DNA from 2 places in the Kitasatospora sp. NPDC002040 genome. Region 2 is predicted to be linked to the other one. Evidence: riboswitches for the same ligand, from Rfam matches in the RefSeq annotation. Region 2 holds a riboswitch; the other holds the start of a gene.
What was found. Region 2 has a riboswitch for S-adenosylmethionine ahead of ABT118_RS19865 (aminotransferase class V-fold PLP-dependent enzyme). Riboswitches for the same ligand answer to the same signal wherever they lie in the genome.
Positions count from the first base shown of each region.

Region 1: linked by a shared signal. The riboswitch ahead of thrC (threonine synthase) and the one ahead of ABT118_RS19865 (aminotransferase class V-fold PLP-dependent enzyme) in region 2 are both predicted to bind S-adenosylmethionine.

Region 1 covers NZ_JBEOXV010000009.1:83,821-93,324, forward strand. The annotation lists gene ABT118_RS20710 (alpha,alpha-trehalose-phosphate synthase (UDP-forming)) at 1-541, opposite strand, end outside; gene ABT118_RS20715 (glucosyl-3-phosphoglycerate synthase) at 623-1,648, opposite strand; SAM riboswitch class I at 1,786-1,922, shown strand; gene thrC (threonine synthase) at 1,940-3,220, shown strand; gene ABT118_RS20725 (ubiquitin-like small modifier protein 1) at 3,252-3,530, shown strand; gene ABT118_RS20730 (cold-shock protein) at 4,110-4,313, shown strand; gene groL (chaperonin GroEL) at 4,634-6,256, shown strand; gene ABT118_RS20740 (DUF8819 family protein) at 6,394-6,750, shown strand; gene ABT118_RS20745 (DUF4031 domain-containing protein) at 6,747-7,016, shown strand; gene ABT118_RS20750 (HD domain-containing protein) at 6,997-7,626, opposite strand; gene ABT118_RS20755 (hypothetical protein) at 7,703-8,401, shown strand; gene ABT118_RS20760 (copper homeostasis protein CutC) at 8,549-9,235, shown strand; gene ABT118_RS20765 (HelD family protein) at 9,267-9,504, opposite strand, start outside.
Region 2 covers NZ_JBEOXV010000008.1:126,647-136,150, forward strand. The annotation lists gene ABT118_RS19825 (L,D-transpeptidase) at 1-222, shown strand, start outside; gene ABT118_RS19830 (GntR family transcriptional regulator) at 224-622, opposite strand; gene qcrB (cytochrome bc1 complex cytochrome b subunit) at 705-2,357, opposite strand; gene qcrA (cytochrome bc1 complex Rieske iron-sulfur subunit) at 2,354-3,424, opposite strand; gene qcrC (cytochrome bc1 complex diheme cytochrome c subunit) at 3,421-4,230, opposite strand; gene ctaE (aa3-type cytochrome oxidase subunit III) at 4,370-4,990, opposite strand; gene ABT118_RS19855 (response regulator) at 5,438-5,863, shown strand; gene trpD (anthranilate phosphoribosyltransferase) at 5,968-7,044, shown strand; SAM riboswitch class IV at 7,149-7,266, shown strand; gene ABT118_RS19865 (aminotransferase class V-fold PLP-dependent enzyme) at 7,320-8,678, shown strand; gene ABT118_RS19870 (Lrp/AsnC family transcriptional regulator) at 8,860-9,141, opposite strand; gene ABT118_RS19875 (rhomboid family intramembrane serine protease) at 9,138-9,504, opposite strand, start outside.

The DNA.
Region 1 (9,504 bases), on a different contig from region 2:
GGCGGAGCCGCCGGAGCAGGTCGGGGGCGAGCGAGAGGTGGTAGTCCTGGATCAGCACCGCCGCGCCCGGTGCCGCCTCGGCGGCCAGCGCCTCGGCGAAGGCGGTGTTGTAGGCCCGGTACGAGTCCCACTCGCGCCGGAACCGGTCGTCGAAGACCGGGGCGACCGGGGTCTCGTACAGCAGGTGGTGAACGAACCAGAGGGTGGAGTTGGCCACCCCGTTGTAGGCCCGGGTGAAGGTGCCGGGATCGATGTCCAGCATCCGGACGAGCTGTCCGCCGACCTCGAACCCGCCGAGGTCGAGCCGTCCGTCGGGGGAGCGGCGGGCCGCCGTCCGGTCCGCCTCGGAGAGGGCGGCGCAGACCCAGACGGCGGACGGGTCGTCGATCGCGGAGAGGCCGGAGACCAGGCCGCCACCGCCTCTGCGCAGGGTCAGCGAGCCGTCGTCCTCGGCGGTGAAGGACACCGGCCCCCGGTTGGAGGCCACCAGGATGGGGGCGGCCCCGGTCAGATTCGAACGTTCGGTCGCGAGATCGGCCATGCCACCAACCTTGCCTTGCACCAGGGGACCCAAACCACTCGGCCACCGCCTTCGGCGGACCGGCCCGGGTGGCTCCGCCGGTCAGCCGGGCCGGCGGTACTCGGGCAGGGTGACCATCGGCGGCCGTTCCAGTGCGCCGACCGGGTGGGTGTGGGCGGTGAAGTCGCGGGTGACGGGGTCGCGGGTGAACTGGGTGAGCAGCGGGTGGACCAGGTCGGGGCCGGCCTTCAGCCGGTCGGTGCGGTCCAGCCGCTCCAGTGCGGTGCGGTAGATGGTGGCCGCCATCCGGCCCAGCGCCTGCCCGTCCTGGTGCCGGTGGTGCCTGACCCCGACGTCCACCTGGGCCAGCGCGTCCAGGCCGACCAGGTCGAGCGCGTCCACCAGCAGCCCGAGCTCGACCCCGTACCCGGTCGGGAACGGCAGCCGCTCCAGCAGCGACCGCCGGGCGGCGTACTCGCCCCCCAACGGCTGGACGAACCCGGCCAGTTGGGGCCAGTGCAGATTCAGCAGCGGGCGCGCCACCAGCTCGGTCACCCGGCCGCCCCCGGCCGGCACCACGGCGCCGCCCTCGGTCTCCAGCGGCCGGTCGTACATCGCCTTCACCAGCTGGACCGACGGGTCGGTCAGCAGCGGCCCGACGATCCCGGACACGAACGCGGGGTCGAACTCGCGCAGGTCCGCGTCGATGAAGCAGACGATCTCGCCGGAGGTGACCAGCAGTGAGCGCCACAGCACCTCGCCCTTGCCGGGAGCGGCGGGCAGCCGGGGCAGCACGTCGTCCCGGTGCACCACCCGGGCGCCGGCCGCGGCCGCCGTCTCGGCGGTCCGGTCGGCCGAACCCGAGTCGACCACCACGATCTCGTCCACCAGCGGCAGCCGCTCCACCAGCTCCCGCCGGATCACCCGGACGATCTCGCCCACGGTCGACTCCTCGTCGAGCGCGGGCAGCACCACGCTGACCGTGCCGGCCGCCCCGGCGGCCCGCTTGGCCTCGACCAGCGCGGCCGGGGGCCGGGCGGAGGCCGGCCAGGAGCGTCGGCGCAGCCAGTCGGCCACCTCCGGGAGCGGCTCCTCGGGCGGGTCGGCCGGGGTCGGCTGGTGGGGCACGTCTCGTCTCCTCAAGATTTGTATCTCGCGACTCGGACGGGCGGTTCCGCACCGGCCGCCTTCGGATACAGTCTTCGTACTGCGGTCAGACCTTCGCACGTCGGGGTCGTCCACAGAGCAGGACCACAACTTCACAGAGCTCATCCAGAGGGACTGAGGGAACGGCCCGTCGAAGTCCCGGCAACCTTCTCGCTCGGCCGGCCCATCAGCGGCCCCGGCGGGACAGGTGCCAATTCCGTCCTGTGGCGCGCCCGCGTCATGGGGAAGATGAGGAGAGAGGCCTCCGCCATCATGGCTACCGCTGTTTCTGCCACCCCGACCGTCGACCTCGGCCCCGCCGCCGCGCTGTCGTGTCGTGAGTGCGGCACCCGATTCCCGCTCGGTCCGAGCTTCGCCTGTCTCGAGTGCTTCGGCCCGCTGGAGATCGCGTACGAGTTCGGCTCCGACTCCGCCGAGGAGCTGCGCAAGCGGATCGAGGCCGGTCCGGCCTCCATCTGGCGCTACGCCCCGCTGCTGCCGGTGCCGGCCGACGTGGCCGGCAAGCCCAACCTGAACCCGGGCTGGACCCCGCTGGTGAAGGCCGACAACCTGGGCCGCGAGCTCGGCTTCACCGCCCAGCTGCACGTCAAGGACGACTCGGGCAACCCGACCCACTCCTTCAAGGACCGGGTGGTCGCCTGCGCCATCGAGGCGGCGCGCGCCTTCAACTTCACCACCCTCTCGTGCTCCTCCACCGGGAACCTGGCCGGCGCCGTCGGTGCCGCCGCGGCCCGGGCCGGCTTCAAGTCCTGCGTCTTCATCCCGCACGACCTGGAGCAGGGCAAGGTCGTGATGGCCGGTGTCTACGGCGGCGAGCTGGTCGGCATCGAGGGCAACTACGACGACGTGAACCGCTTCTGCTCCGAGCTGATCGGCGACCCGGCCGGCGAGGGCTGGGGCTTCGTCAACGTCAACCTCCGGCCGTACTACGGCGAGGGCTCCAAGACGCTGGCGTACGAGATCTGCGAGCAGCTCGGCTGGCGGCTGCCGGAGCAGCTGGTGATCCCGATCGCCTCGGGCTCCCAGCTCACCAAGATCGACAAGGGGCTGCAGGAGCTGATCAAGCTCGGCCTGGTCGAGGACCGGCCCTACAAGATCTTCGGCGCCCAGGCCGAGGGCTGCTCCCCGGTCTCCGCCGCGTTCAAGGCCGGCCGCGACGTGATCAAGCCGGTCAAGCCGAACACCATCGCCAAGTCGCTGGCGATCGGCAACCCGGCCGACGGCCCGTACGTGCTGGACATCGCCCGCCGCACCGGCGGTGCGGTCGAGGACGTGACGGACGCCGAGGTGGTCGAGGCGATCAAGCTGCTGGCCCGGACCGAGGGCATCTTCGCCGAGACCGCGGGCGGGGTGACCATCGGCGTGCTGAAGAAGCTGGTCGAGACCGGTCAGCTGGACCCGTCCAAGGAGACCGTCGCGATCAACACCGGTGACGGCCTGAAGACCCTGGACGCGGTCGCCGACGCGGGTCTGACCACCACCATCCGCCCGACGCTGGAATCGTTCCGCGCCGCCGGTCTCGCCTCCGCCTGATCCCCTCCCCCTCCCCGCTAGGAGCCCGCGCATGAGCGCCACCGTCCGCATCCCGACCATCCTGCGCACCTACACCGGCGGCACCGCCGAGGTGGCCGCCGAGGGCGCCACCCTGGCCGCCGTGATCGCCGACCTGGAGGCCAACCACCCCGGCATCGCCGCCCGGGTGCTGGACGACGCGGGCAAGCTCCGCCGCTTCGTCAACGTGTACGTGAACGACGACGACGTGCGTTTCGCCGAGGGCCTGGAGACCGAGATCAAGGACGGCGCCAGCATCTCGATCATTCCGGCCGTGGCCGGCGGCTGCTGACTTTCGGCACCCCGAGTAATGCGGCCGAGCCGCCGCCGAACCGGAATCCCTATTTCCGGTTCCGGCGGCGGCTCGCCGCTTGTCCGGGTGGAAATCCCCTCCCGCCCGAGAGAGTAGAGTGCGACGGAAGTCGGCGAATCCCGTTCTCCCCGCCGCCCTTCCCGTGCACCGCCGGCGGATCGCGTACGCAAGGCCCGTCCGGCCGCTGAGACGTCCGTCGGACAGTGTGAGACGGAAGATGACAGGCAAGTGTCAGAAATCTGGCCGCATTTTGCGGTGATGAGTCCGCTATGCCCGGAGTGAATTGCGACGCTGTGCGGCTTTCCTCCCGTGATATCCGCTTCGCCTTCCGGTGAATTCGGCAAGGTTGGCCCTGTTGCAGAGGGCGTCTGTCCGGATACATTCAGCCGCGATCGACGCATTCACCCGTCGACCGGACCACCTCACCGTGGCCCGGTGGGGCGCTTGCGGCGTGCACGGCTGCGCCCAGGGGGGGTTCCCTCGGGCGTGCCTGTTCAGACCTGGGCCCGCATCCCTGCGGGCCCGCGAAGGGCCAGCACAGCACAAGGGGAGTTCGGAATGGCTCAGGGCACCGTCAAGTGGTTCAACGCGGAGAAGGGGTACGGCTTCATCGCGGTCGACGGTGGTGCGGACGTGTTCGTCCACTACAGCGCGATCCAGATGGACGGCTACCGCACCCTCGAGGAGGGCCAGCGGGTCGAGTTCGAGATCTCCCAGGGACAGAAGGGCCCGCAGGCGGACATGGTCCGCGCGGCGGTCTGACCTTTCCGAACCTCGGAACCTCGGCTCGGCACGAGCTGGCAGTCACCTGCTTCGTCCGCAGGCCCGAACGACACTCCGTCGTCCGGGCCTGCTGCCGTTCCAGGGCGTCCGCCGACACGGCACTACCACGTCGGGGCTTGCACTCGATACCCGAGAGTGCTAATCATTGGCGTTAGCACTCGCAGCATGAGAGTGACAACGGACCGGGTCGGTGAGGCCCCCGGGAGCGGTAGGGGACAAGACCCCCGCACACCAGGGCCGTCCGTCGCGGGCGCCCCTCGGTCCGGTGCAGTCGACCGTGTCCTGGAGGACCACTTCCGATGGCCAAGATCATCGCGTTTGACGAGGAAGCTCGCCGCGGCCTTGAGCGTGGCATGAACCAGCTTGCCGACGCCGTCAAGGTGACGCTCGGCCCCAAGGGCCGCAACGTTGTCCTTGAGAAGAAGTGGGGCGCCCCCACGATCACGAACGACGGCGTCTCCATCGCCAAGGAGATCGAGCTCGAGGACCCGTACGAGAAGATCGGTGCCGAGCTCGTCAAGGAGGTCGCCAAGAAGACCGACGACGTCGCGGGCGACGGCACCACCACCGCCACCGTGCTGGCCCAGGCGCTCGTGCGCGAGGGTCTGCGCAACGTCGCGGCCGGCGCCAACCCGATGGCCCTGAAGCGCGGTATCGAGAAGGCCGTCATCGCCGTCTCGGACCAGCTCCTCGCCCAGGCCAAGGAGGTGGAGACCAAGGAGCAGATCGCTGCCACCGCCTCCATCTCGGCCGCCGACACCCAGATCGGCGAGCTCATCGCCGAGGCGATGGACAAGGTCGGCAAGGAAGGCGTCATCACCGTCGAGGAGAGCAACACCTTCGGTCTCGAGCTCGAGCTCACCGAGGGCATGCGCTTCGACAAGGGCTACATCTCGGCGTACTTCGCCACCGACCTGGAGCGTATGGAGACCTCGTTCGAGGACCCGTACATCCTGATCGCCAACTCCAAGATCGGCTCGGTCAAGGACCTGCTGCCGCTGCTGGAGAAGGTCATGCAGAGCGGCAAGCCGCTCGTCATCATCGCCGAGGACGTCGAGGGCGAGGCCCTGTCGACCCTGGTCGTGAACAAGATCCGCGGCACCTTCAAGTCCGTCGCCGTCAAGGCCCCGGGCTTCGGTGACCGCCGCAAGGCCATGCTCGGCGACATCGCCATCCTCACCGGTGGCACCGTGATCTCCGAGGAGGTCGGCCTCAAGCTCGAGAACGCCGGCATCGACCTGCTGGGCAGCGCCCGCAAGGTGGTCATCACCAAGGACGAGACCACCATCGTCGACGGTGGCGGCGACAGCGACCAGGTCGCCGGCCGGGTCAACCAGATCCGCGCCGAGATCGAGAACAGCGACTCGGACTACGACCGCGAGAAGCTCCAGGAGCGCCTGGCGAAGCTCGCGGGCGGCGTGGCCGTGATCAAGGCCGGCGCTGCGACCGAGGTCGAGCTCAAGGAGCGCAAGCACCGCATCGAGGACGCCGTTCGCAACGCGAAGGCGGCCGTCGAGGAGGGCATCGTCGCCGGTGGCGGCGTGGCGCTGCTGCAGGCCTCGGTCGCGTTCGACAAGCTCGAGCTCGAGGGCGACGAGGCGACCGGTGCCAACATCGTGCGCGTCGCGCTCGAGGCCCCGATCAAGCAGATCGCGACCAACGCCGGCCTCGAGGGCGGTGTCGTGGTGGAGAAGGTCCGCAACCTGCAGCCCGGTTGGGGCCTGAACGCCGCGACCAACGAGTACGTCGACCTCATCGCCGCGGGCATCATCGACCCGGCCAAGGTCACCCGCTCCGCGCTGCAGAACGCCGCCTCCATCGCGGCGCTCTTCCTCACCACCGAGGCCGTCATCGCCGACAAGCCCGAGAAGGCCGGTGCCCCCGCGGGCGGCGGCATGCCGGGCGGCGACATGGACTTCTGATCCTCCTGAGGATCAGTCAGTCCTGACCGACTCACGAAGGCGGTCTCCCCTCCGGGGGAGGCCGCCTTCGCGGCGTCTCCGGTCCGGCCCTCCGACCGCCGCTTCGGCTCCGGGGCGGACTGCGGGACAATGGGCGGATGAGTTCCGCTGACATCGAAGCCGCGCTGCACAGTGCGCGGGCGCTGATCCTCGCCGACCTGACCGCCCGCGATGTGGCGGACGCGACCGTGGTGTCGCTGGTGGAGAACGCCGTGACGCACCGGCGGTGGTGGCTGGAGCAGTGGCCGGACGGTACCGACTACGTGCTCGGGCTGGTGGCGCAGGACGTGCAGGACGCGCTGCTGGAGGCGTACGGGCGCTGGCCGCTGTGCGAGAGCTGCGCGGCCGAGGGGGACCCGCACGCGCTGAGCGTGGAGCCGGAGCTGGGGCCCGAGCCGCACTGGGTGTGCGGCAAGGAGGCGGCCGTAGTGGCGGCGGTGGGTGCGCTGTCGTGATCCTGATCGACCCGCCGAGCTGGCCGGGGCACGGGAAGCACTGGTCGCACCTGGTGAGCGACGTCTCGTACGAGGAGCTGCACGCCTTCGCCGGGCGGCTGGGCGCTCCCGCCCGTGGTTTCGAGCGGGACCACTACGACATACCGGCCGCCTGGTACCAACAGGCGGTCGAGCTGGGCGCGGTGCCGGTCGGCAGCAAGGAGCTGGTGGCCCGGCTGACGGCGGCCGGGCTGCGGCGGCGGAAGGTCAGCGTTCCAGGAGCATGAGCTCGGCCGACAGGTTGCGGCGGGCGGCGGCGTCGAAGCGGTCCCGGGCGGCGGGGGTGCGGTAGAGCCCGGGCAGGGCGAGCAGCTGGCGCAGGATCGCCGCCCGGCCGTCCCGGAACAGGTCGTCGGGGACGAAGCCGTACTCCTCCCGGACCGCCGCCGCGTACGCCGCGTACTGCGCGGGGGTGCCGCCGAGCACCGCCAGGTCGGCGTCGCAGAGCACCTCGCCGTTGCGGTCGCCCTCGGCCGGGTGGTGTCCGACCGTCAGCCGGACCAGCCGGGCCACCTCCTCGGCCAGGGCCCCGGGCAGCCCGGCCTCGGGCAGGGCGCGGAGGGCCAGTTGGGCGCTGCGCTCCTCGTTCTCGGAGCGGTCCGGGCGGTAGACCGCGTCGTGGAACCAGGCCGCCAGCCGGACGGCGTCGGCGTCCTCGGCGTGCCCGGCCAACGCGTCCACGTGGTCCAGCACGGCGGCCAGGTGGGCGGTGGAGTGGTAGCGCCGCTGCGGCTCGGCCCACCGGGCCAGCAGGTCGAGTCCGTACGGGGCCGGATCGGTGGTGGCCCCGGTGCGGAGCAGCAGTGCGTTCCAGCGGTCGAGCAGCTCGGTGGTCATGGGGCCATTCTTTCGGACCCGCCGTCAGGGGGTGCGCCCTTGCCGCATCCTGACGGTGGACGATATATCTGCGGATATGACGGATCGTGCGGAACCCACTCGGCCGGAACCCCTCGCACCGGCCGCCGGTGCCGCCGGGTGGCGCCTGCGGGCCGGGCTGACCGCCACCGGGCTGCCGGGGCGGACGGCCGCCGCCGCGGTGCCGGTGGCGCTGCTGGTGCTGATGGCGTGGTCGGTGCTGCTCGCCCCGGCCGCCCGGGTCTGGAGCACCGGGGCGCTGGATCTCTACCACCCCGTGGCGGCCCTCGGCTGGGGCCTGGTGCTGCTGGCGGTGCTGGCCGGCCGCCGTCGGGCGGCCCTGGTGCTGGCCGGGGTGGAGCTGCTGGGCGCGGTGGCCGGGTGCGGCTACCTGGTGCTCGCCACCGGTGGGCCGGGCGGGTACTCCCGCACCGCGGACCTGCTGGCCTTCGGCCTGCTGCTGGTGGTCGGGCCGGCCCTGCTGGGCGGGCTGCTGCTGGCGGCGGTGCCGCCGGAGTGCCGCGGCCGGACGGTCCGGCGGGAGGTGTTCGGGCGCGGCGGCCTGGCGCTGCTGCCCGGGGTGCTGCTGCTGGGGGTGCTGCCGCTGCTGGCGCCGGTGCTGCTGCTGGGGGCGTTCCACCTCCGGGACCGGGTGGTCCCGCTGGCCGCCGGGGCGCTGCTGGCGCTCGGGTTCGGGCTGGCGGTGCGTCAGGCGGGGGTTCGGCGGGCGGCGCGAGGTGACCTGGTCGCGAGGTGACTTCGTCACCGGTCCGGCCGGTGGAGGATGCGGCCCAGTCCGGGGGCGGCCATGCTGGGAATTCCCGGCAGGCGCCCCGGCGGGGCTGATCACTTTCCCCGTGCAGAGGGCTCGCCGACGGGCCTTCGGATATGGCAGGGTAGCGATATGTCTAGACCAATGTTCGAAGTGATCGCGTTGACGGCGGAGGACGCCCAGGCTGCTCAGGCGGGCGGTGCCGACCGACTCGAACTGGTCGCCGACATGGCCGCCGACGGGCTGACCCCGTCGGTCGAGGACTTCGCCCGGATCCGCGCCGCGGTGACCATCCCGCTTCGGGTGATGCTCCGGATCCGGGACGGCTTCACCCCCGGCAGCCTGGACGGGCTGCGCGAGCGGGCCGCCGCCCTGCGCGCCGAGGGGGCCGAGGAGTTCGTGTTCGGCTTCCTGGACGCCGACGGAGCGGTCGACCTGGCCTCGACCCGGGCCGTCGCCGAGGCCGTCGCGGGCTGCCGCTGGACCTTCCACCGGGCGATCGACCACAGCGTGGACCGGGCCGCCGTCCGGGCCGCCGTGGCCGACCTGCCCGGTCTCGACACCTTCCTCACCTCCGGCTCCGCCGCCGGCGTGAGCGCCGGCCGGGAGGTGCTGGCGGGCGAGCTCGCCAAGGCCGGTGACCCCGGGTACCGCCAGCAGATCCTGATCGGCGGCGGCCTCCGCGCCGAGCACGTCCCGGACCTGCGGGCGGCCGGCTTCGACGGCTTCCACGTCGGCGGCCCGGTCCGGGCCAACGGCTGGGACACCCCGGTCGACGCCGCCAAGGTGGCCGAGTGGCGGGCCCTGATCGACGCCTGACCCGCCCGGTTCCGGCCCCGGGGCCCCCGGCTCAGGCGGCCAGTTCGCCCGGCAGGGGCTGTGCGTGCAGCACGGCCAGGCCCGAGACCGCACGGGTGAGCGCGACGTACAGCCGGCGCAGGCCGGTGCGTTCGTCGGGCTCGCCGGCCACCACCGCGGCCGGCTCGTCGAGGACCACGTAGTCGTACTCGAGGCCCTTGGCGAGCGAGGCGGGGACCAGGGTGAGACGGGCGTCCGCGCTGGTCTCGGTGCCGGGCTCCAGGAACGGC
Region 2 (9,504 bases):
ACCGACAACGCGAAGTGGTTCTTCGACCAGACCCGGATCGGCGACCTGGTCCAGGTGGTCAACAGCAAGGGCGCCCCGATGGAGCCGTTCGGCAACGGCTTCGGCGACTGGAACGTCCCCTGGGCCGACTGGGTCGCCCACAGCGCCCTGGGCGCACCGGTGAGCACCGGTGGCCCCACCCGGCTCGCCGCCGCGCACGCGGACGATCCGGTGATGCGCTGACTCAGCCGCCGTGCACGGCCTTGAGCGCGGTGGCGACGGCGGCCAGGGCCTCGTCCCGGCCGAGGCCGAGCCGGGTGGCGCGCTCCGCGTAGTCGGCGGCGGCCGCGGCGGCGAGCCTGTGGGCGGTGTCGCCGGTGGCGGCGATCAGGGTGCCGCGGCGGCCGTGGGTCTCCACCACGCCGTCGGCCTCCAGCTCGCGGTAGGCCCGGGCCACCGTGTTGGCGGCCAGGCCGAGTTCCTCGGCCAGGGCCCGGACGGTGGGGAGCTTGAGGCCGGCCGGCAGCGTCCCGCTCCGGGCCTGGTCGGCGATCTGGGCCCGTACCTGCTCGTACGGGGGAGTGGCGGCATCGTGGTCGACGGACAGCTGCACGGGGTCTCCTGACGCTTCGTTGGCCCACATTCTGCCGCAGCAAGGCCGATGGCCCCCCACCGCGAACGGTGGGGGGCCATCGGCTGTGGCGACTGCGCGGTCAGCCTCGGGATCAGTGGTGGCCGTGGCCGCTGGTGATCTCGTGGTGCTCCTCGGCGGTGGGCTTGGGGATCTGGTTCCCCTCGCCGTAGAAGCCCTGGGAGAGCTTGGCGCGGGTCTTGGCGATGACGCCGACCTTGCGCTTGACGCCGTTCTCGTCGACCTCGTCCGGCAGTTCGAGCGGCTGCGGCTGCTCGTGCGCGGTGTAGGTGTGGAGCTTGCCGGCGGGCAGCTGCGCGTGGATCTCGACGAACTCGCCGTGCGGCAGGCGCTTGATGACGCCGGTCTCGCGACCGTGCAGCACCTTGTCCTTGTCGCGGCGCTGGAGGCCGAGGCACCAGCGCTTGGTGACGAAGAAGGTGATCACCGGCACCACGAAGAACCCGACCCGCACGAAGTACGTGATGTCGTTGATCGAGAGGTGCAGGTGGGTGGCGAACAGGTCGTTGCCACCACCGATCAGCAGGACCAGGTAGAGGCTGATCCAGGCCGCGCCGAGACCGGTGCGGACCGGGGCGTTGCGCGGGCGGTCCAGGATGTGGTGCTCGCGCTTGTCGCCGGTCACCCAGCTCTCGATGAACGGGTAGACCGCGATGGCCACCAGGACCAGCGGGAAGATCATCAGCGGCACGAACACACCCAGGTTGAGGGTGTGGCCCCAGAGGCCGATCTCCCAGCCCGGCATGATCCGGATCAGGCCCTCGGAGAAGCCCATGTACCAGTCCGGCTGGGCGTCGGTCGACACCTGGTCGGGGCGGTACGGGCCGTACGCCCAGATCGGGTTGATGGTCGCGATCGCCGAGACCATCGCGATGATGCCGAAGACCAGGAAGAAGAAGCCACCGGCCTTGGCCATGTAGACCGGCATCAGCGGCATGCCGACGACGTTCTTCTCGGTCTTGCCCGGGCCCGCCCACTGGGTGTGCTTGTGGTAGAAGACCAGGATCAGGTGGGCCACCAGCAGGCCCAGCATGACGCCCGGGATCAGCAGCACGTGGATGGTGAAGAACCGCGGCACGATGTCGGTGCCGGGGAACTCCCCGCCGAACAGGAACATCTGCAGGTACGTGCCGACCAGCGGCACGGCCAGGACCGCGCCCTCCATGAAGCGGATACCCGTACCGGAGAGCAGGTCGTCCGGGAGCGAGTAGCCCATGAAGCCGTCGAACATGCCCAGGAACAGCAGCAGGAAGCCGAACAGCCAGTTGACCTCGCGCGGCTTGCGGAACGCGCCGGTGAAGAACACGCGCATCATGTGCACGAGCATCGCGGCGACGAACACCAGCGCGGCCCAGTGGTGGATCTGACGGATCAGCAGGCCACCGCGGACCTCGAACGAGATGTCCAGGGTGGAGGCGTACGCCTCCGACATCCGGATGCCCTGCAGCGGGGCGTAGGAGCCGTGGTAGACGGTCTCGCCCATGCTCGGGGTGAAGAACAGCGTCAGGTAGACGCCGGTCAGGATGATGATGATGAAGGTGTAGAGGCAGATCTCGCCGAGCATGAAGGACCAGTGGTCCGGGAAGATCTTCCGCAGGTTGGCCCGGGCCAGGGTGTAGAGGCCCAGCCGGCCGTCCACCCAGTCCGCGGCCGACTCCGCCTTGTTGGCGGGCTTGGCACGGGTGCTGGCCGGCTTGGCGGCACCGCTGGTGCTGCTCGCGGTCATCGGCTGCGCTCCCAGTAACTCGGACCAACGGGCTCGTCGAAGTCGCCGGTGGCGACCAGGTAGCCCTTCTCGTCAACGGTGATCTTCAGCTGCGGCAGCGGGTGGCCGGCCGGGCCGAAGATCACGCGGGCGCCGTCCGCCAGGTCGAAGGTCGACTGGTGGCAGGGGCACAGTGCGTGGTGGGTCTGCTGCTCGTAGAGGCTGATCGGGCAGCCGACGTGGGTGCAGATCTTCGAGTAGGCGAGGATGCCCTCGAAGCCCTTCTCGCGGGACTCCTTGTCCTTGATGTCCTCCGGAGCGATCCGGATCAGCATCAGGGCGTCCTTGGCGATCTGAACCTGGAAGTCGTGCGCGTCCTCTTCGAGGCCCTCGGGCTTCGCGAAGCTCAGCGAGCCGACGATGATGTCCTCGGGCTTCATCGGCTCATTGGTGTTCATGTTGATCAGCTGGAGCGGCTTGGCCGTGGTGGCCTCCTTCCAGCCGGTGTGCTCCAGCTTGTCCTCGGGCAGCGGCCCGAGGTCGCGGAGCAGCACCACACCGGAGAGCGGCACCAGGGCCATCGACCCGATCAGCGTGTTGCGGATCATCTTGCGGCGGCCGAAGCCGGACTCGGCGGCGCCGGTCTTGAACTGCTCGATGACGTCCGCGCGGACCTCGTCGTCGGCCTCGATCGCGTGGCGCTCGGCCGGCAGCTCGTGGTCCGACATCAGGGTGCGGGCCCAGTGGACCGCGCCCGCGCCGATGCAGAAGAGCGCCACCCCGAGGGTCAGGCCGAGCGAGAAGTTCAGCGCGCTGACGTGACCGATCGGGAAGATGTAGACGATCTTGTCGATCGGGAAGATCACGAAGGACGCGATGAACCCGATGGTCGACAGCATCGACAGGATGAAGAGCAGCGAGACCTGGCGCTCGGCCCGGTTCGCGGCCTTCTCGTCGATGTCGGTCCGACGCGGCTGGTGGGCCGGCAGGCCCGGGTCGGCGAACGGGTCCCCGTGCGGGGCGACCTCGGCGCCGTGGGAGTCGTGCGACTCCGGCAGGTTGTCCTTGGACATGTTGTCGTGGCTCATGACTTCTTGGCCTTGGTGGTGTGGGCGGCGACCCAGATCGCGATCGCGATCAGGCTGCCGAGTCCGAAGATCCAACCGAACAGACCCTCGGTCACCGGGCCGAGGCTGCCCAGGCTCAGACCGCCGGGGTTGGGCTCGTCGTTGGTGGTGTGGCGGACGAAGGCCACGATCTGCCGCTTCTGCTCCTCGGGCATGATGCCGTCGGGGAAGGAGGGCATGTTCTGCGGGCCGGTCTGCATGGCCTCGTAGATGTGCTTGGCGTCCACGCCCTCGAGCGAGGGGGCGTACTTGCCCTTCGTCAGGGCACCGCCCTGGCCCGCGAAGTTGTGGCACTGGGAGCAGTTGGTACGGAACAGCTCGCCACCCTTCGCCACGTCGTCCGGGTTGGTGGAGGTGTACTGCTCCTTGCCGGGAACGACCGGGCCGGGGCCGAGCGAGGCCACGAAGGCGGCCATCTGGTCGATCTCGGTCTGGCTGTAGATGTTCTTCTTCTTCGGCACCTGGGCGCCGGGCTGCTGGGCCGGCATCCGGCCGGTCGCAACCTGGAAGTCCACCGCTGCGGAACCGACGCCGACCAGGCTCGGACCGTCCGAGCTGCCCTCGCCGTTCAGACCATGGCAGGAGGAGCAGCCGACGGCGAAGAGCTTCTTGCCCTCATCGATCGCGAGCGACTGCACCGAGCTGTCGGCCTGCGCCTTCTCGGCGGGCAAGAACGCGGCGTACAGCCCCCCGGTGGCCGCCAGGGCGAAGAGTAGGACGACCAGCGCCGCCAGTGGATGGCGCCGTCGTGCGGAGAGCTTTTTCACGGATTAACCCCGGGGTCAGGATCTGGTCGGCTGGTGGGCGTGCCTCGCGGCCCGGTCTGCCCGGGTCGGCTGCGGGGACGCGCGCGGTCGGTCGGTGCGGGTACGGCTCCGGCCGTCGGCCAGCGACCTGATCAGCTGGTTACTTGATCAGGTAGATGGTCGCGAACAGGCCGATCCACACGACGTCGACGAAGTGCCAGTAGTACGACACCACGATCGCGGCGGTGGCCTGCTCGTGCGTGAACCGCTTGGCTGCGTACGTCCGTGCCAGGACCAGCAGGAACGCGATCAGACCACCCGTCACGTGCAGACCGTGGAAGCCGGTGGTCAGGTAGAACACCGTGCCGTACGGGTCGGAGGACAGCGAGAGGCCGTCCTTCTTGACCAGCTCGGTGTACTCGAAGATCTGGCCGCCGATGAAGATCGCACCCATCACGAAGGTGATCATGAACCACGAGCGGAGCTTCTTCACGTCACCGCGCTCGGCGGCGAAGACGCCGAGCTGGCAGGTGAGGGAGGAGAGCACCAGGATCGTGGTGTTCACCGACGAGAAGGGCACGTTGAGGGCGTGGGCCTTCTCGGTCCAGAACTCTGGGCCCTTGACCGAGCGGAGCGTGAAGTACATCGCGAACAGGGCCGCGAAGAACATCAGCTCCGAGCTCAGCCAGACGATGGTTCCGACGCTGACCAGGTTCGGCCTGTTGACCGCTCCGTGCGCGTGTCCGGTTTCTGTTGCTGTTGCTGTCGCCACGACGGACATTATGTCGGTCCCTTATTCCGTCTTCACGCCGGGGGGTGTACCTCGGAGTGTCCGGTGCGTGCGGTATGCCCCGTTGGCAGCCGACGGGGCGTCGGACGTGGGCTCCGAGGAGGCGGGCTCCCCTTTCTGACGGTTCATTGGAGCGCTCAGTACCCGTTCGCCCCGCGTGTCCCTGCGGGGCCGGGCGGCCCGGGTCGGTTAGAGGGGTCCGCCGTACGGGTGGAACCGGACTTCTGGGGTGACGATCCGTCGCCCGTGCGAGTGATCGGCGTGGCGCCGGTCGCGGCTCGTCCGAGGGAGATCGCGTCAGGGGCTCACTACACGGGGTGCGCGGGAGTAGCATCCGGAGGTGAACGTGGTCCGGATCACACCCGGGCCGGGTGGAGCCGACGCACGCTTGAAAAAAGCACAGCCATATAAGAGGACGAGCACCCGGGAGCAGGGCCCATGGCGCACACGACCGACGAGACGCTCACCGTTCTCGTCTACAGCGACGACCGCAACACCCGCGAGCAGGTCACCCTCGCTCTGGGCCGCCGCCCCGCCGCCGACCTCCCCGAGGTCGAGGTGCTGGAGTGCGCCACGGTGCCCGCCGTGCTCCGCGCGCTGGAGAAGGGCGGCATCGACCTCTGCGTGCTGGACGGCGAGGCCGTGCCGGCCGGCGGCCTCGGGGTCGCCCGGCAGGTCAAGGACGAGATCTACGGCTGCCCGCCGGTGCTGGTGCTGATCGGCCGCCCGCAGGACTCCTGGCTGGCCGCCTGGAGCCGGGCGGACGCCGCGATCTCGCACCCGATCGACCCGGTGGCCACGGCCGAGGCCGCTGCCACCCTGCTCAGGGCCCGGGTGGCCAAGCGCACCCCGGCCCACCACTGAGCCCCCGTCAGACCGCGTCTCACCTGTAGAGAAGGACCCCGCGCCGGGGTGCCCCGGCTCGCTAGGCTGGCTCCAGCATCCCCGATCGAGAGCTGGAGTCAGCCATGGTGAACGCACAACCTGCGAACGGCGGTAGCGACCCCGCGCAGGTGGTCCGCACCTGGCCGGATCTGCTGAGCTCGCTGCTGGCCGGCCAGGACCTGGCGCAGGCGGACACCGCCTGGGCGATGGACCGGATCATGAGCGGTGAGGCCACGCCGGTCCAGGTGGCCGGCTTCATGGTCGCGCTGCGGGCCAAGGGCGAGACGGTGGAGGAGATCACCGGCCTGGTCGAGGCGATGTACGCGCACGCCGAGCAACTCCACGTCCCCGGCCCTGCGGTGGACATCGTCGGGACCGGCGGCGACCGGGCCAAGACGGTGAACATCTCCACCATGTCGGCGATCGTCGCGGCCGCCGCCGGGGCCAAGGTGGTCAAGCACGGCAACCGGGCCGCCTCCTCCGCCAGCGGTGCCACCGACGTACTGGAGAAGCTCGGCATCGGCCAGAACGTGAGCCCGGCCCGGCTGGCCGAGATCGCGCAGGAGATCGGGCTGACCTTCTGCCCGGCGGCGCAGTTCCACCCGGCGATGCGGCACGCCGCCCCGGCCCGCCGCGACCTCGGGGTGCCGACCGCCTTCAACATCCTCGGCCCGCTTACCAACCCGGCCCGGGTCACCGCGCACGCGATCGGCTGCTTCGACACCCGGCTGGCCGGGCTGATCGCCGGCGTGCTGGCCCGGCGCGGCTCCACCGCCCTGGTCTTCCGGGGTGACGACGGCCTGGACGAGCTGACCATCTCCACCACCTCGCACGTCTGGCTGGTGAAGGACGGTCAGGTCACCGAGACCGTCTTCGACCCGCGCGAGGTCGGGATCGAGCCGGTCGGGATCGAGGCCCTGCGCGGCGGCGACCCGCAGTTCAACGCCGACGTGGCCCGCCGGCTGCTGGCGGGTGAGCAGGGCCCGGTCCGGGACGCCGTCCTGCTGAACACCGCCGCCGCGCTGACCGCGCTGGAGCTGACCGGCGCCCCGCTGGCCGAGCAGCTCGCGGCCGGGATGGTGCGGGCCGCGGCGGCGATCGACTCGGGTGCGGCGGAGGCGCTGCTGAAGGACTGGGCGGCCGCCAGCAACCGCGCCTGACAAGGTGGTTGAGGGCCCGGCAGGTCACTGCCGGGCCCTCGGTCTGTCCGGATGGCGGACTGGTGTTTGACCACGCCTCGGAAGCTCGCCTAGAGTCCAGCACAGGTCATGAGTGACAGCGACAAGCCCCAGCTTGCTGTCCGGCAACCCTCCGTCCGTGGCGGGGTGCCCTGGGTGAGGACCGGGCTCCGCGGCGAACCGTCCGCGTGGCAAGCGCGGACGTCGGCGGCACACCTGCACCCCGAGGTCCCGGACCTTCCGAGGAGTGCACCCCCATGTCTGTTTCGACCGAAACCTGCGCCCCGCTCGCCGTTCTCGGCCACGACGTCCAGGTCCCGCTGGCCTCCGGTGAGAAGGTCACCTACGCCGCCCTGGACTACGCCGCCAGCTCCCCGGCGCTCCAGCGGGTCTGGGACGACGTCGCCGCCTACGCCCCCTACTACGGCAGCGTGCACCGCGGCGCCGGCTACCTCTCCCAGCTCTCCACCGACCTGTTCGAGCAGAGCCGCCGCACCGTCGAGGAGTTCCTCGACCTGCGCGAGGGCGACCAGGTGGTCTTCACCCGGGCCACCACCGACTCGCTCAACCTGCTGGCCGGCGCGGTGCCGGAGGGCACCCGGGTGTTCGCCTTCGAGACCGAGCACCACGCCTCGCTGCTGCCCTGGCGCCGGGACGGACTGACCGTCAGCTACCTGCGCGCCCCGCGCTCGCACGCCGAGGCGGTCGCCGCCCTGGACGCCGCGCTGGCGGCGGAGCCGGCCGAGCACCGGCTGTTCTGCGTCACCGGCGCCTCCAACGTCACCGGCGAGCTCTGGCCGGTGGCCGAACTCACCGAGGTCGCCCACCGCCACGGCGCCCGGGTGGTCCTGGACGCCGCCCAGCTGGCGCCGCACCACCGGGTCTCGGTCCGGGAGTTGGACGTGGACTGGATCGCCTTCTCCGGCCACAAGCTGTACGCCCCGTTCGGTGCCGGCGTGCTGGCCGGACGGAGCGACTGGCTCGACGCCGCCGAGCCGTACCTGGCCGGCGGCGGCGCCAGCCGTACCGTCGCCCGGGAGCTGGACGGCTCGGTCGCGGTCGAGTGGCAGACCGGCCCGGCCCGGCACGAGGCCGGCTCCCCGAACGTGATCGGCGCCTACTCCATCGCCTCCGCCTGCCGGGCGCTCACCGAGGCCGGCTTCGACGCGCTGGAGGCGCGCGAGCAGCAGCTGATCGACCGGCTGCAGGCCGGTCTGGCCGAGATCCCCGAGGTCCGGGTGCTCAGCCTGTTCGGCGAGGGCGCGGCCCGGGTCGGCGTGCTCTCCTTCGTGGTGCAGGGCTGGAACAGCTCGCACTTCTCGGCGGCGCTCTCGGCCGAGTACGGGATCGGGGTCCGGGACGGGCTGTTCTGCGCGCACCCGCTGGTGCGGACCCTGCTCGGGGGCGAGGAGGCGGCGCCGTCCGAGTGCGGTGCGCCCGAGCCTTCGCTGCCGGGCGAGCGCAGCCTCAACGCGATCCGGGTCAGCTTCGGCGCCGGCACCCCCGACGAGCACCTGGACCGCTTCCTCGGGGCCGTCCGCGAGCTGGTCACCGACGGAGCGGCGTGGAGCTACCGCAACGAGGGCGGCCGCTGCGTCGCGGACACCCGCCGCTGAACATGTACCACCAGGGGCCCGAGGCTCTGCTGATGTGCGGCTCCGCCGCGCGGGCGGCGCCGACCTCAGGAGCGTTCAACGTGCGTGCAGGGTCAGGCACTTTCGCCTTTTGACCCGCACGCCACGTAGCGTCGCCGTTCCCCGAGCCCCTGGACAGTGCAACTTTGCGACCTGCAAAAGGCTATTCGTCGAGGCCGAGGGCGAAGGCGGCTTCGAGGTCGTGCTTGGAGTAGGTGCGGAAGGCGATCTGGGTCTCGGTGTGCTCGACGCCCGGGATCTTGTTGAGGCGGCCGGGGATCACCGTGGCGAGGTCGTCGTGGTGCCGGACCCGGACCATCGCGACCAGGTCGTAGCCACCCGTCACCGAGTAGACCTCGCTGACGCCCTCGATCGAGGCGATCGCCTCGGCGATCTCGGGAATCCGGTCGACGCTGGTCCTGATGAGCACGATCGCGGTGATCACTCTTGTGGCTCCTGTCCGTGGGTCCTGCCGGTCAGCGTAACCGTCGCCCAGGTGGCCAGGTACCCGGCGACGAAGCCGATCACGTGGACCGCGTACGCCACCCCGGGGCCGTCCTGGCGGACCGAGAGCCACTGGAGCAGGAACCAGAGCCCGAGCACCAGCCAGGCCGGGAAGCGCAGCGGCAGGAAGAGCAGCACCGGCACCAGCGTGGTCACCCGGGCCCGGGGGTACAGCCGCAGGTACGCGCCCAGCACCCCGGCGATCGCGCCGGAGGCCCCGACCAGGGCCCGCACCGACTCGGGCCCGTGCGCCTCCGCCAGCGCCCAGCCGTAGGTGGCGAGGCAACCGACCGTCAGGTAGCCG